DNA from 4 places in the Sphingobium sp. LSP13-1-1.1 genome. Region 3 is predicted to be linked to each of the others. Evidence: riboswitches for the same ligand, from Rfam matches in the RefSeq annotation. Region 3 holds a riboswitch; each other region holds the start of a gene.

Region 1 (3,201 bases), on a different contig from region 3:
AGGAAATCGTCGGCCACGGTGCAGCAGATGCAGCCATTGGCCAGTTCGATGATGTCGTCATCCGGGCAGGCTGCGTCGCCGCACCCCTGAACCAGCGCGCCATCGACGCCCACATCCCCGAATTCGTTGATGATAAGGGCGAGGCGGCGGCCGCCGGCATGCTGGATGAGGTGACGGATCAGCGTGGTCTTGCCGGCGCCCAGAAAGCCGGTGATGACGGTTGCAGATACCTTTTTCATGCGGGATTTCCTTGCGGTTGGCGGCTAGCGGCGGGGATGAGTTCGATCTCGTCGAAGCCCTTCCAGCGATAGAAGGCCCAACTCGCCAGCCAGCAGGCGGCGAACAGGCCGATGATGATGAAACCGAGGCTGTTGAAATGGGCGCCCAAATCGGCGGCGAGGGTCCAGATGCCGCCGCTGAGGCCGAGCTTGTCGCCGAGCAGCGCCGCCGCCTCGATCCCGCCGATCAGCAGCGCGACCAGCGCCGACATCAGCGTTATGGTGATATTATAGTAGAGCTTGCGGATCGGTTTCACGAACGCCCACTGATAGGCGCCCATCATCAGCGCGCCGTCCGTGGTGTCGATCAACGCCATCCCCGCCGCAAAGAGCAGGGGAAAGATAAGGACGGTCGCAATGGAAAGGCCGCTGGCGGCCTGGCCGGCGGAAAGCCCCAGAATGGCGACCTCTGTCGCGGTATCGAAGCCCAGACCGAAAAGAAAGCCGAGCGGCGCCATGTGCCAGCTTCGCGTCACCAGCCGGAAAAGCGGGCGGAAAAGGCGCGACAGGAGACCCCGATTGCTCAGGAGAATGTCCATATCTTCATCGACATAGGCGCCACCCCTTCGAACATGATTGAAGGTCTTCAGCACGGATTGGAGGATGACCAGATTCATCGCCGCAATGGCAAGGAGGAAGGTCGCGGACACCAGCGTCGCAATGGTGCCGCCAATGGCTCCTGCGGCTTCGACGCGGCTGAGAGCATTGGCGGCGAAAGCGATGAGGACAGCGGCGATCAGCACGATGCCGCTATGGCCGATGGCGAACCAGAAGCCGACCGTAAGGGGCCGCTGGCCGTCCTGCATCAGCTTGCGGGTCACGTTGTCGATGGCGGCGATATGATCGGCGTCGACGGCATGGCGCAGGCCCAGGCTCCAGGCAAGCACCGCCGTGCCGAGCATGACGGGATCGCCCGCGAAGATGGTGAAGGCCGCGATCCAGGCGGCCAGATTGGCGGCGATGAGACCGGCGAACATGCCGGTGGCGCGGCGACGCAGGCCGCCAGGAGGCGCCTGCATCGATGCTGGCGCATCGGAGGAAATGGTCATCGGACGGTATCCCGTCGGCGTCTGCGAAACCGGACGGAAACCGCCTTCATGCCGGGCGGACGCTCTTGCGCCCGGCATGCGGACAGCAGCTCCCGCTGCGAGAAGCGTCGCTCAGACGGAGGACCGTGCCGCGGCCATCCCCTGGACCAAGGCAAGAGCGACCAGACGCAGGCAGGTTTCCTGGCTTGCGGGTCACGGCTCGGCGCATGGCCTTCCCAGGCCTCGCATGGTTTAGCGTCCGGCCCAGTGGCTGATCATCCGGTGTTCCGGAGGATCGCTATGCGTCTCGCTCACCGCTTACAGTTGCAGGGACAGCTGCGGATTCATCACCGCATTCCCTATTAAGCCCCTTGCGAGGGCACCGGCGCGATCATGAAGACCAACCGAAACCGGTCTTCACGGCCGTGCATAGAGGCTGGGAAAAGAAATGGGAAGGGGCGGCGTCATCGCCCAATGCTTCATCAGCGGTCGTTCCCTGATGAAGCATTGGGCGATGAACCCCGTCATGGCGGGGTGGCGCATCGGCTGTCGCTGGAAGTGATTCCGGTCGACCGGCATTCTTCGAGCAGGGTGTCGAGGAACGCCAGGCCGGTGGGCGACAGTTCCCGATCGTGGATCAGCCAGAGTGAACTCATGACCGGCAAGTCGAACGGGCGGTTGACCACATTGTCAAGGTGCAGCCGCGCCATTGACAAGGGTATGACCGTAGGCCCGAACCCCGCCGAAACCAGGCCCAGCAGAGTGGCCAGGCTGCGGGCTTCATGGGAGATTTTGGGGACGAAGCCAGCCTCCGTGCAAAGGGCCCGGAAATGTTCCGTGAAGCCGGTGCCATTGGGTGCGCCGTACAGGACCAGCGGTTCATCGAAAAGGTCGGCAATCCGGGGAGGGTCCGCCCTCAGCGCCAGCGGATGATCCGCGCGCAGCGCCAGCACCATCTCTTCCTTGAGCAGGCATTGCGACAGCAAGCCATCAGGCAGCGTCAATGCCGTGAAATCACGCAAGATTCCAAGATCGAGCTGACGGCTGGCGACCCCCTCTATCTGTTCGTCCCGGCCCTGTTCGCGCAGGATCAGTTCGACGTCGGGATGGGCTTTGCGGAAGCGGTAGAGTGCGCGCGCGATCGGCGGCACGAAGGGTCCGGACGTAGTGAAACCCAGCCCCAGCCGCCCGATCTCCGCACGCTGCGCCATGCGCGCGATCTGTGCGGCGCGGTCGGCCTGGGCAAGCGTCCTGCGGGCTTCCGGCTCGAACAGCCGGCCGGCTTCCGTCAGGCGCACCTTGCGGCTGGTGCGATCGAACAGGCGGACGCCAAGCTCCTCCTCCAGGGCGCGGATTTGCTGGCTGAGCGGCGGCTGGGATATGCCAAGGCGAAGCGCGGCGCGGCCAAAATGCATCTCTTCAGCGACGCACAGGAAATAACGAAGGTGGCGCAGGTCCATATATCATGTCGTCAAAGATATCGATCATGCCATATTATATATTAGACGTGGAATGTCCAAGGGCGCATGGGCGTTTCCGAATGCGGCGGTGTCCCATGACCGTCGGGCGGAGGTGCGCGGGCTATGCCCCCTCATTGCCGCAGCACTCCGCCATGGTCGGGGATGTCGTCGCATTCTTGGGCGCTTTGTCAGGCAGGCCGGTCATCGACAATCGCCTGAAAATGCGAAAAAAGATATGCGCATTTCCTGGCGCTGTTCGTCCCTGGTCCCAGAAGGCGAAAATATATTCGGAGAGGTCGCGTTTCATGTGCGGCGGGGATCACCTGGCGGCGCTTGCGTGGAGTCGTGAATGATCGATATCGTCAAGGTTGCCCTACATCGTCCGCTGACCTTCATCGTAATGGCAATCCTGATCGCGATCGGCGGGGTTCTGGC
Region 2 (3,201 bases), on a different contig from region 3:
CGCCGACAGATGAGCCGCCAGGCAGTGGCCGGTGATCGCCGGGTTATCCTTCGCCAGCGGCGCGACCGCCGCGCAACCGATAAACCCGTCCAGCATCACGGGAACGCGCCGCATTCGCGCCGCCAACACCGCTCCGGCCAGCGCCGCGATCTCTCGCCCGCCCAGTCGCCGCAGGGTTTCGAACGCATTGATGCACTGCCCTCCATGCACGGCGAGTGCCCGCTCCACCGCATCGGCCTTGCGTATCAATCCCTCGCCGTCCACTCCCGTGCCGCGCCCGATCCAATGACCCGCCGGACCGCCGAATGCCTGGGCGCAGAGCGCCGCGGCCGGCGTGCTGTTGGCAATGCCCATTTCGCCCAGCAGCAGCAGGTCCAGCCCCGCTTCCACCACCGCCGCGCCCGCATTGATCGCGGCCAGGCAATCGGCCTCGCTCATGGCGGCCTCGACACAGATGTCGCCCGTAGGCCTGTCCAGGTCGATCGCGACCACGGTCAGTTCCGCCCCACAGGCCTGGGCCAGCGCATTGATTGCCGCTCCGCCATGACGGAAATTCGCCACCATCTGCGCGGTCACCTCGGCGGGATAGGCGCTGACCCCCCGCGCGGCCACGCCATGATTGCCCGCGAAGATCGCGGCGCGGAGGCGCTCCGCCACAGGCCGCTCCCGGCCCTGCCAGCCAGCCATGAACAGGGCGATTTCCTCCAGTCGCCCCAAGGAACCGGCGGGCTTCGTCAATATGGCCTGCCGCGCCGCTGCGGCATCGATGAACTCTGCATCCGGAGCCGGCAAATCCTTCAGCGCCGCAGCGAAGGCCATGCTGTCGCTGAACCGGATCATGAGCAGACAAAACCTTCAGGCGGCGTCCGGACGATGAAATGCCCCTTAACGCCCTGCGGCCATTCGGCATAGCGCACCACGCCCTCTTCGCTTTCGGCATGGCGCACGGCATAATCGAGGATCGCGCGCGCGGCGTCCTCATCCGGAGTGAAATCGCCCAGCACATAGCCGACCTTGCCGGTCCCGCGCACATGCACCGTGCAATGGCGCTGACAAGCGAAGAGGCAGGGCATGTCCTGCACGGCGACGCCCGCATAGGCGGGATCGCCGTCGCGTATCTTCTGCATCGCCTGCGCCAGCAAGGCGCCGCCCCGCCGCCCCGCCGCATCCTCCCGTTGTTCCGCCGAAAGGCGGCAGGTCGAACAAACGACCACCGAAGCCCCAGGCCTCACAGGCCGCAACATCAGCGATGGCCCCGCAAAAAAGTCATATCATATCCTCCAGCCCCGACGGCATATGCCCTGTCGGGAACCGCGCGGGAGAGGACTGGCCGGCATCGGGCAGGCGACAGAACTCCCCTGCACGGCCGCGCCGGCAAGGCGATGACTGTCGCTCGGCGAGGATATCCCCGTTCGTCCGGCACACCCTGTCCGGCCGAAGAACGACCGCGTCAGGCAGGTCTCCTGGCTCACGGGTCGACGCTTTCCGGCCGCCTTCTCGAAACCTTTGGTTCCAATGGCGCGATGGCTGGATCGCTCGCCGCTTACAGTTGCAGGGGCAGCGCGGGCGTTCCACCCGACTTCCCTTTTCATCCCCTGACGGGGAACCTGTCGCACTGGCGCTGATAAGACTGCATTCGCCCGATCGCAAGGTCGTAAAAAGCGAAGAATTCACCGACCCGCAGCGGTGCGCCGATTTGCGATGGTTACACTTCTCCTCACTCGCCCGAACTGCTATCATCGCCCGTAATGAGGGAGAGGAACCATGGCGATTCTGACGCGATGGATGGATTGGTTCTGTCAGTTGTTCGCATGCACCGCTGAAAATGAAATGCGGGTCAACGGCCTGATTGCACATGTTTCTTCCGACAGCGACGACCGTTAACATCCCATAGCGGACGCGGCCTGTCGAATTCGTCGCCGTGGATGGAACGGCGAGTCTCCTTCGCGTGTATTATGGCCATGTTGGCCAATGATTTCGGTACCACGCTCGTCCGCCTTTTGCTCGCAACCCTGCTGGGCCTTGCGCTGGGATTTGAGCGGGAACGTCACGGTCATGATGCGGGCCTGCGTACCCATGGACTGGTGTCGCTGAGTTCGGCGATGCTGACTTTGTCAGCACTGGAACTGGCGGAAGCCCATCAGGACAGCGATCCGATCCGCGTCGTTCAGGGTCTTGCCCAGGCAATCGGCTTCATTGCAGGTGGCCTCATCTTCGTGCGCGGCGGCGATGTGCGCAACATGACGACGGCCGCCAGCCTGTGGATGGCGGCAGCCGTCGGGATCACGGCAGGAGCCGGCCAATATGTGCTCGTGCTTGCAGGATCGCTGATCGCGCTGGTCCTGCTGTCCCTGCTCCTCCTGATCGAAAAGCGCATGGGTCGGCGCGAGAAGAAGGCGGACGACCCGGAAAGCGGTTCCGTCACCATGCCCAATCGTCGGGGGTCGACGGTCCCCAAGCGTGACGGCTGAAGGGGCCCATCGCATCGCCGCCTTCAGCGACACCTCCGTTGCGCGCATGGTCGCGATAGGAGAAGAGGCGAGCGACGCGGGCGGAAACCCTTGTTGCGATTCGCGCCATGATATGGTGCAGGGTTCGCTCCCGAACCGCTTGAGGAAAGAGCAATGAGCAAGGATATCATCATCGCCGGCTATGCCCGCACCCCGATGGGTGGCTTTCAAGGCGCGCTTTCCGGCGTTTCCGCGCCGGAACTGGGCGCCGTGGCGGTAAAGGCGGCGGTCGAGCGTTCGGGTGCCGCGCCGGAAGCCATTGACCGCATCTATATGGGCTGCGTCCTGCCCGCCGCGCTTGGGCAGGCGCCCGCCAGACAGGCGGCGCTTGGCGCAGGTCTCCCACAGTCCGTCGAAGCGACCACCGTCAACAAGATGTGCGGTTCCGGCATGCAGGCGGCGATCATGGCCGCAGAAGCGCTGAGCGCGGGAACCGTCGATATCGTCATTGCGGGCGGCATGGAGAGCATGACCAATGCACCCTATGCCCTGTCCAAGCATCGCTCCGGCGCGCGCATCGGCCATGACCGGATCATCGACACGATGATGATGGACGGGCTGGAGGACGCCTATGACCGCGGCAAGCCCATGGGCGCCTTTGCCGAGGATACGGCCCGCGACTATCAGTTCACGCGCGCGGAGATGGACGCCTATGCGGTCGAGAGCCTCGCTCGCGCCAACGCCGCGATCG
Region 3 (3,201 bases):
ACTGGGTCGCATTGGTGGTGAAGGTGGTCAGCGTGCCGAGCGGATCGACGCCGGTCGAATATTGCCCATAGAGCGAGATGTTGGAGGTCGGCCTATAGACGCTGCCGATCCGCCAAGTGGTGTTGCGGAATTTCCGATTGGTCGCGCCATTGGGAAAGGCATTGACCTCGCTGGTGCTGCCGTCCGGGTTATTGACGATGTTCCAGCGTTGCACCTTGTCACGCTCGTGCCGGATGCCTGCGACCACCGAAAGCTGATCGGTCAGCGCCAGGCGGTCTTCGGCAAAGACGCTATATTCGTTGGTCCGCGTGCGATAGCGGGGCGCGATGCCCTGCGTGTCGTAGAACAGGCCCGGATCGAAGTCGAAGGGATCGACAGCATCCTCCTGTGGGTCCGATCCGAAATCATTGGAATAAGTGAGCTTGATGAGATTGGCGTCGAAGCCGACGACCAGATCGTTTTTCAGGCCCGCAATCGGCTTGCTGATGCGGATGGTTGCCTGATCGCCATATTGGGTCTGGTCATGGAAGATGCCCAGATTGTCCATTCGGTTGATCAGGCCGGCGTCGTCATTGTAGAAATAGCTCTCCAGATTTTTGAACAGACGCTTGCTGGTAAGGCGATAGGCGGCGTTGGAGAGGGTGATGCCTTCGGCCACCGTCCAGTCGGCGGTCAGCGTGGTCCGATTGTCGCGATAGTGCAGGCTGGCGTCCGCGACATTATAGTTGCGCCGCTGGTTGCCCTTCACCAACGCCCCGTCGATCAGTGGCGTGCCGAAATATTCCATCGGCCGCTGATTGCCATAGTCGTTGCGCAGGGTGAGCGTGAAGCTGTCGCTTGGCCGGAAGCGCAGCGCACCCGAGAGCGCGAGGCTCTTGGAATGGCCACGGTCGACATACCCGTCCGACGCCCGGTAGCTGGCGTCGATCCGGTAGGAGAGCATCTCGCCCAGCGGTCCACCGACACCTGCCGCCGCGCGCCAGCTATCCTGCGAGCCATATCCTGCTTCCGCGTCAAATTCGGTGCGTTCGGCATTGGGGGATCTGGTGATGATGTTCACCGCGCCGCCCAGCGCGCCCTGTCCGTAGAGCACGGAGGCGGGGCCGTTCAGCAATTCGATCCGCTCGACATTCCACGGGTCGGTGGGGAAGGTGATCGTGCCCGCAACCGGGAACAGCCGGACGCCATCAACCAGTTGCAGCACCGAACCCTGACCGGAAAAGCCGCGCAGCGACAGGGCCGTGCCGCCATTGCCCGGATTGGCGGAGGTGGTGACACCCGGTGCACGGGTTACGGCCGACATTATGTCCAGATCGCCGCGAGCGCGGATCGCGTCGCCATCAATCTGCGCGACGCTGGCTGGCGTTTCGAGCGCGGTCAGCCCCAGGCGCGATCCGGTTTCCGTCTCTTGGAGCAATGCTCCCGGCCGAACGCCCGACACGATGATTTCGGCTGAGCCATCCGCGGCGGTTTCCGCGCCGGCCTGCTGCGTCGTGGTGGCGGCCAGCCCGGTGGCCAGCCAAAATCCTACATTTTTCCATTCCATTGCATGTCTTCCCGGCGTCACGCGACATTCGGGTGGAGACGTGCCGCCAGCGACGGTCGGCGCACGTCAGCAGCCGGACGCCATAGAGCGACCGCCACGCGAACCGATGCGGCCTCCACCGCCCGTTCGTCGCTCAAACGGAAAGATACCGTGCCTTGGCCATCCCCTGGACCGGGCAAGAGCGACCAGACGCTGGCAGGTCTCCTGGCTCGCGGGTCATAGCTTGATGCACGGCCTTCCCAGACCTCGCAGGATTTAGCGTCCGGTCCAGTGGCTGCCTCCTCACACTGGAGGAAGCGATATGCATCGCGCTCGCCGCTTACAGTTGCAGGGACAGCCCCGGATTTGGATAGCCGGAGCCATCCTCACCGCGTTCCCTTTTAAGCCTCTTTCGAGGCACCGGCGCGATCATGCCTGGGACGACGAAGCCGTCGTCCCAGGCAGAGGTGCGTTAGCGGGAGGGTCAATGCTCCGCAAGAGCCTAATCTCACGCCGCCGCAAGACCGAGCCAAGGCGAGATGGCCGATATCCGCATGAGAACCAGGCGCTTAACCAGCGACAACAGGACACGGGATATCGCGAGCATGGGCCAGAACCCGGCTGAGTCCGTCGTACAGCCGGATGCCATGGTTGCTGATCCTGATTTTCGCCGTGCCGGGCTGCTAGCCGTCAATCAAGATTGCGGCGCTATCGCGACTGCCGAATGGTCAGACTCGGCATCAACCGAAATTCCGGCTTCCTTGCGCTCGGAATAGCGATCCACAAGTTGCGCCGCATGCGGTCGCATAAGTACCGTAAAGCGGACCAATTCCTCCATCACATCGACGATGCGCTCGTAGTAGCTCGACGCCCGCATCCGGCCGTCTTGGTCGAACTCCTTGTAAGCCATCGCCACCGACGACTGGTTGGGGATCGTGAACATCCGCATCCAGCGACCCAGCAGGCGCAGCGTGTTGACGGCATTGAACGACTGGGAGCCGCCGGACACCTGCATGACTGCAAGCGTCCGCCCTTGCGTCGGCCGCATCCCGCGAATCTGGAGCGGCAGGTGGTCGATCTGCGTCTTCATGATGCCGCTGATCTGGCCGTGCCGCTCCGGGCTGCACCAGACCATGCCTTCCGACCACAGCGCATGCTCGCGCAATTCATGCACCGCAGGGTGATCGTCTCCCGCCACCTGATCTGGCAGCGGCAGGTCGCTGGGATCGAAGATCCGCGTCTCAGCACCGAAATATTGCAGCAGGCGGGCGGCCTCTTCCACGGCGAGGCGAGAGAAGGAGCGCTCTCGCAGCGAGCCGTAGAGCAGGAGAAAGCGCGGAGGCGGTTGGTCCGGTCCGAGGCCAGTGGCGGGACGAGCCAGCGCAAAGGCCTTGTCCAAGGCAGGCAGATGATCGGGGGCGGTGAGTTCACGCAATCTCATGCGGCAATGGCTTTCTCATACCAGGGACGGGTTCGCTTTACCAAGGCGACGATCGACAGCATCACCGGCACTTCGACTAGCACGCCTACGACCGTTGCCAGCGCGGCGCCGGAGGTGAGCCCAAAGAGGCTGATGGCGGCGGCCACAGCCAGTTCGAAGAAGTTGGAGGCGCCGATCAGCGCCGAAGGGCCGGCGACGCACCACGCCACGCCGAAACGGCGGCTGAGCCAGTAGG
Region 4 (3,201 bases), on a different contig from region 3:
GGGCACTTGCGGATCGTTCAGCGTGCAGAGGATCGGATTGGCGGCCGGCAGGCGCTTTGCAGTGATCCCTTCGGACACCATACGCGCGTCGCAGAGGATCGGGGCGCCGGCCTGAAGAGCGGCGATGGCAGCTTCTGCGAAGGAGGGAGAAAAGCGGATCCGGGACGCAAGTTCGACCAGTCCCGCCGCATGGATCATGCGCACGGCGATGCGCTCCTCCTCAGGCGAGAAGCGGCCGAGATCAGCCTCGGTGCGGATGATGCGAAAGGACTGCCGGTAGATGGCGGCGCCATCGGTTTCATAGTTTTGGGGCATCAGGGCCTTCCAAAATGGGCGAGGACTTGGTCGGCGGTCATGCCGGTCAACTCCGGCGATGATCCGGCGGGGCCGTTGCGGGACAGGTCGAAGCGGCCCTGCCTGCCGGTGAGAACAAGGTCGGCAGGCGCCTGTCGGGCACAGCCCTTGGCGCAGCCCGACACATGCAGGGAGCCATTGACCAGCGGTGCGAGCCGGGAGGCGAGGCTGCGGGTCGCAACGCTTGCCTGCGGGCATGCAGGCGCGCCAGGGCAGGCATCCATCCCGAGCAGCCGGTCAATGGAGACGTTGTCGGCATCCTCCTTGGCCCCTTCGAGGATCAGGCCGCGCCAGGGGGTGATGCGCACGGCGCAGACATTCCCTTTTTCCGCCAGCGCGATGAGGCTGTCGGCATGGAACTGGCCGAAGGGAATGCCGTGAAACGAGCCGGCTGCCGCCGCCAGCGCTTGGGAAGGTGGGCGGGACGGCGCGGGCGCGACATCCGCAACGGTTGGCAGAGGCGCCTTGTGCCGGGCTGCGCGGCCAGATGCTGCCCCGCCCGTGGCCAGAAACCAGTGGAGAAGGGCGCTCAGGTCGCGAGCCGCGTTTTCGCCCCTGGTCGGGGAACCGAGCATCCGTCCGTCCATCCTCAGCAGCAGCACGCCCGTTGCGCTGCGTTCGAAGCGGAAGTCAGCAGGAACAGCCGCAAGGCAGGGCGCCGGGCCGGCGTCGATAGCGATCCCGATCTTGGGGGGAAGTTCGGGCATTTCATCAAGATGCTCGATCAGGCTGAGGGCGATGTTTTCCGTGTCGTCCCCTGGCGAGGAATCTGGCGTGAGCAGGACATTGCCGCGAGCCTCACGGCCGGGATCGGGATCGGCGAGACCAAGAGCGATGAGTTGCCGGAGCAGTGGAGCATGGCTTTGCTCCGTCACGCCGCGAAGCTGGAGCGCGGCGCGGTTGGTAAGGTCGATCAGGCCGTTGCCGTGCGAACGGGCCGCTTTTGCAAGTCCGATGGCCTGCGGCACGGTGAGGCGGCCCAGGCGCGGGCGCACCCGTACCAGCAACCCGTCGCCTGCCGTCATCGGACGCCATGCCGATGGACACCAGCCGCGAACGGCGGCGGACGATGCGCTTTGCGCGTCTGGCAACGAACTTCACCTCCCACGTCGCAACGACGACCGGAGGATGTCCCCCAGCCGCATTCGTCGCCCGTGCGGAGAACCGAGCCGTGACCATCCCCTGGACCATGGCTAGAGCGACCTTTGCGTTCGGCAGGTATCCTGGCTTGCGGGTCGTCGCCTTGGCACGGGCCTTCCCGGATTGCTCCAGTGGCTGGCCACCCCGGATGGGGGGCCGTCCTTGCCTTGCTCGCCGCTTACAGTTGCAGGGACAGCCGCGGATTAGGGAGTATCCTCCCGCACCGCGTTCCCATTTAAGCCCCTCGCGGGGCACCGACGCGATCGATGGAGCGGGCGGAACCCGTTCCAGCAACGCCTCATAGGCGGGGAGGACGGTAAAGGAAAGAGCCGTTCAGCGGCAATCGTCAGCGCGTGACGATCGCGGAATGCCAGTCGGTGCGATGTTCCCAGCCCCGTCTTTCCAGTTCCGGCGTCGCCTCTTCGCTTACAGGATAGCCCAGGCATATCAGCCCGAGGCAGCGCCAGTTGCCGGGAATGGCAAGCATCGCATCCACCGTCGCAGGATCCAGTATCGACACCCAGCCCAGCCCAATGCCGCGCGTGCGGGCGGCAAGCCACAATGTGTGGATGGCCATCACGCAACTGTAGCGGCGCGCCTCCGGCATGGTGATTGCGCCCAGCCTGTGCCCTGTTTCAGTGCCTTCGTCGCAATAGACGGCGAACAGCACGGGCGCTTCGCGCAGCCCGTGCAATTTGAGGCTGCGGTAAAGCCGGTCCTCCTCCCCGTCATAGATCTTGCCTGCCCGGGCAATCTGGGCATCTACATGGACGGCGAGATCCTGGCGCAGCCCCGGCGTTTCGATCCGGACGAACCGCCAGGGCTGCGACAGCCCCACGGACGGGGCGCTGTGCGCAAGGGCGAGGAGCCTTTCCACCTCGCTTTCGTCCAGCGGGTCGGTCAAAAAATGGCGAACGTCGCGGCGCAGGTGGACCAGATCCTCGAAGGCGGCGATGTCGAAGGCGGTGTGTGTCAGAATTCGATTCCCGGCTGGGCCTTCACGCCGCTGCGGAAGGGATGTTTGACAAGCGTCATTTCCGTGACGAGATCGGCCGCGTCGATCAGCGCTTCGGGCGCGTTGCGGCCGGTGATGAGCACATGTTTCATCGGGCTTCTGGCGGTCACGGCTTCCAGAACCTCTTCCACGGGCAGGTAGTCATAACGCAGGACGATGTTGAGTTCATCGGCAAGGACCATGTCATAGGCCGGATCGGCGATCATGCGTTTCACCTCATCCCACGCTTCGCGCGCCAGGGCAATGTCCCGGGTCCGGTCCTGCGTATTCCAGGTGAAGCCTTCGCCCATCGGCTTGAACTCGACATTGTCCGGAAACGCGTCGAACACCCGTTTTTCTCCGGTGGTCATCGCACCCTTGACGAACTGGACGACGCCCACCTTCCTGTCATGGCCAATGGCGCGGACCACCATGCCCAGGGCAGCGGTCGTCTTGCCCTTGCCCTTGCCGGTGTGGACGATCAACAGGCCCTTTTCCTGCGTCTTGGTGGCCATGATCCTGTCATGGGCGGCCTGTTTCTTCTTCATCTTTTCGGCATGTTGTTCGGGCGTGCGTTCGATCATTGCGAGGCATCCTTGATTTGGGAGAGAAGCATGGCGGCGCTGTTCGACCGGGGTTTCCAAAGGGCGCGGTCCAGCGCCTCGTGGAGGCGGGCGGCGGTTTCACGCAGGGCTGCCGGATTGGCCTGCGCC

Evidence for each region. Region 3 has a riboswitch for cobalamin ahead of MRBLSP13_RS06895 (TonB-dependent receptor). Riboswitches for the same ligand answer to the same signal wherever they lie in the genome.
Region 1: another riboswitch for cobalamin. It lies ahead of MRBLSP13_RS00460 (HoxN/HupN/NixA family nickel/cobalt transporter); the one in region 3 lies ahead of MRBLSP13_RS06895 (TonB-dependent receptor).
Region 2: another riboswitch for cobalamin. It lies ahead of MRBLSP13_RS00310 (DUF1636 domain-containing protein); the one in region 3 lies ahead of MRBLSP13_RS06895 (TonB-dependent receptor).
Region 4: another riboswitch for cobalamin. It lies ahead of MRBLSP13_RS00435 (cobalamin biosynthesis protein CobG); the one in region 3 lies ahead of MRBLSP13_RS06895 (TonB-dependent receptor).

What each region holds. Positions count from the first base shown of each region.
Region 1 covers NZ_JBEGHU010000001.1:104,195-107,395, forward strand. Annotated here, with positions in the region: gene cobW (cobalamin biosynthesis protein CobW) at 1-239, opposite strand, end outside; gene MRBLSP13_RS00460 (HoxN/HupN/NixA family nickel/cobalt transporter) at 236-1,327, opposite strand; cobalamin riboswitch at 1,481-1,708, opposite strand; gene MRBLSP13_RS00465 (LysR substrate-binding domain-containing protein) at 1,831-2,766, opposite strand; gene MRBLSP13_RS00470 (efflux RND transporter permease subunit) at 3,116-3,201, shown strand, end outside.
Region 2 covers NZ_JBEGHU010000001.1:68,923-72,123, reverse strand. Annotated here, with positions in the region: gene cobT (nicotinate-nucleotide--dimethylbenzimidazole phosphoribosyltransferase) at 1-840, opposite strand, end outside; gene MRBLSP13_RS00310 (DUF1636 domain-containing protein) at 837-1,244, opposite strand; cobalamin riboswitch at 1,437-1,626, opposite strand; gene MRBLSP13_RS00305 (MgtC/SapB family protein) at 1,962-2,471, shown strand; gene MRBLSP13_RS00300 (acetyl-CoA C-acyltransferase) at 2,625-3,201, shown strand, end outside.
Region 3 covers NZ_JBEGHU010000009.1:47,063-50,263, forward strand. Annotated here, with positions in the region: gene MRBLSP13_RS06895 (TonB-dependent receptor) at 1-1,546, opposite strand, end outside; cobalamin riboswitch at 1,724-1,965, opposite strand; gene arsH (arsenical resistance protein ArsH) at 2,220-2,966, opposite strand; gene arsB (ACR3 family arsenite efflux transporter) at 2,963-3,201, opposite strand, start outside.
Region 4 covers NZ_JBEGHU010000001.1:96,560-99,760, forward strand. Annotated here, with positions in the region: gene MRBLSP13_RS00430 (precorrin-8X methylmutase) at 1-315, opposite strand, end outside; gene MRBLSP13_RS00435 (cobalamin biosynthesis protein CobG) at 315-1,379, opposite strand; cobalamin riboswitch at 1,550-1,768, opposite strand; gene bluB (5,6-dimethylbenzimidazole synthase) at 1,841-2,470, opposite strand; gene cobO (cob(I)yrinic acid a,c-diamide adenosyltransferase) at 2,467-3,072, opposite strand; gene cobN (cobaltochelatase subunit CobN) at 3,069-3,201, opposite strand, start outside.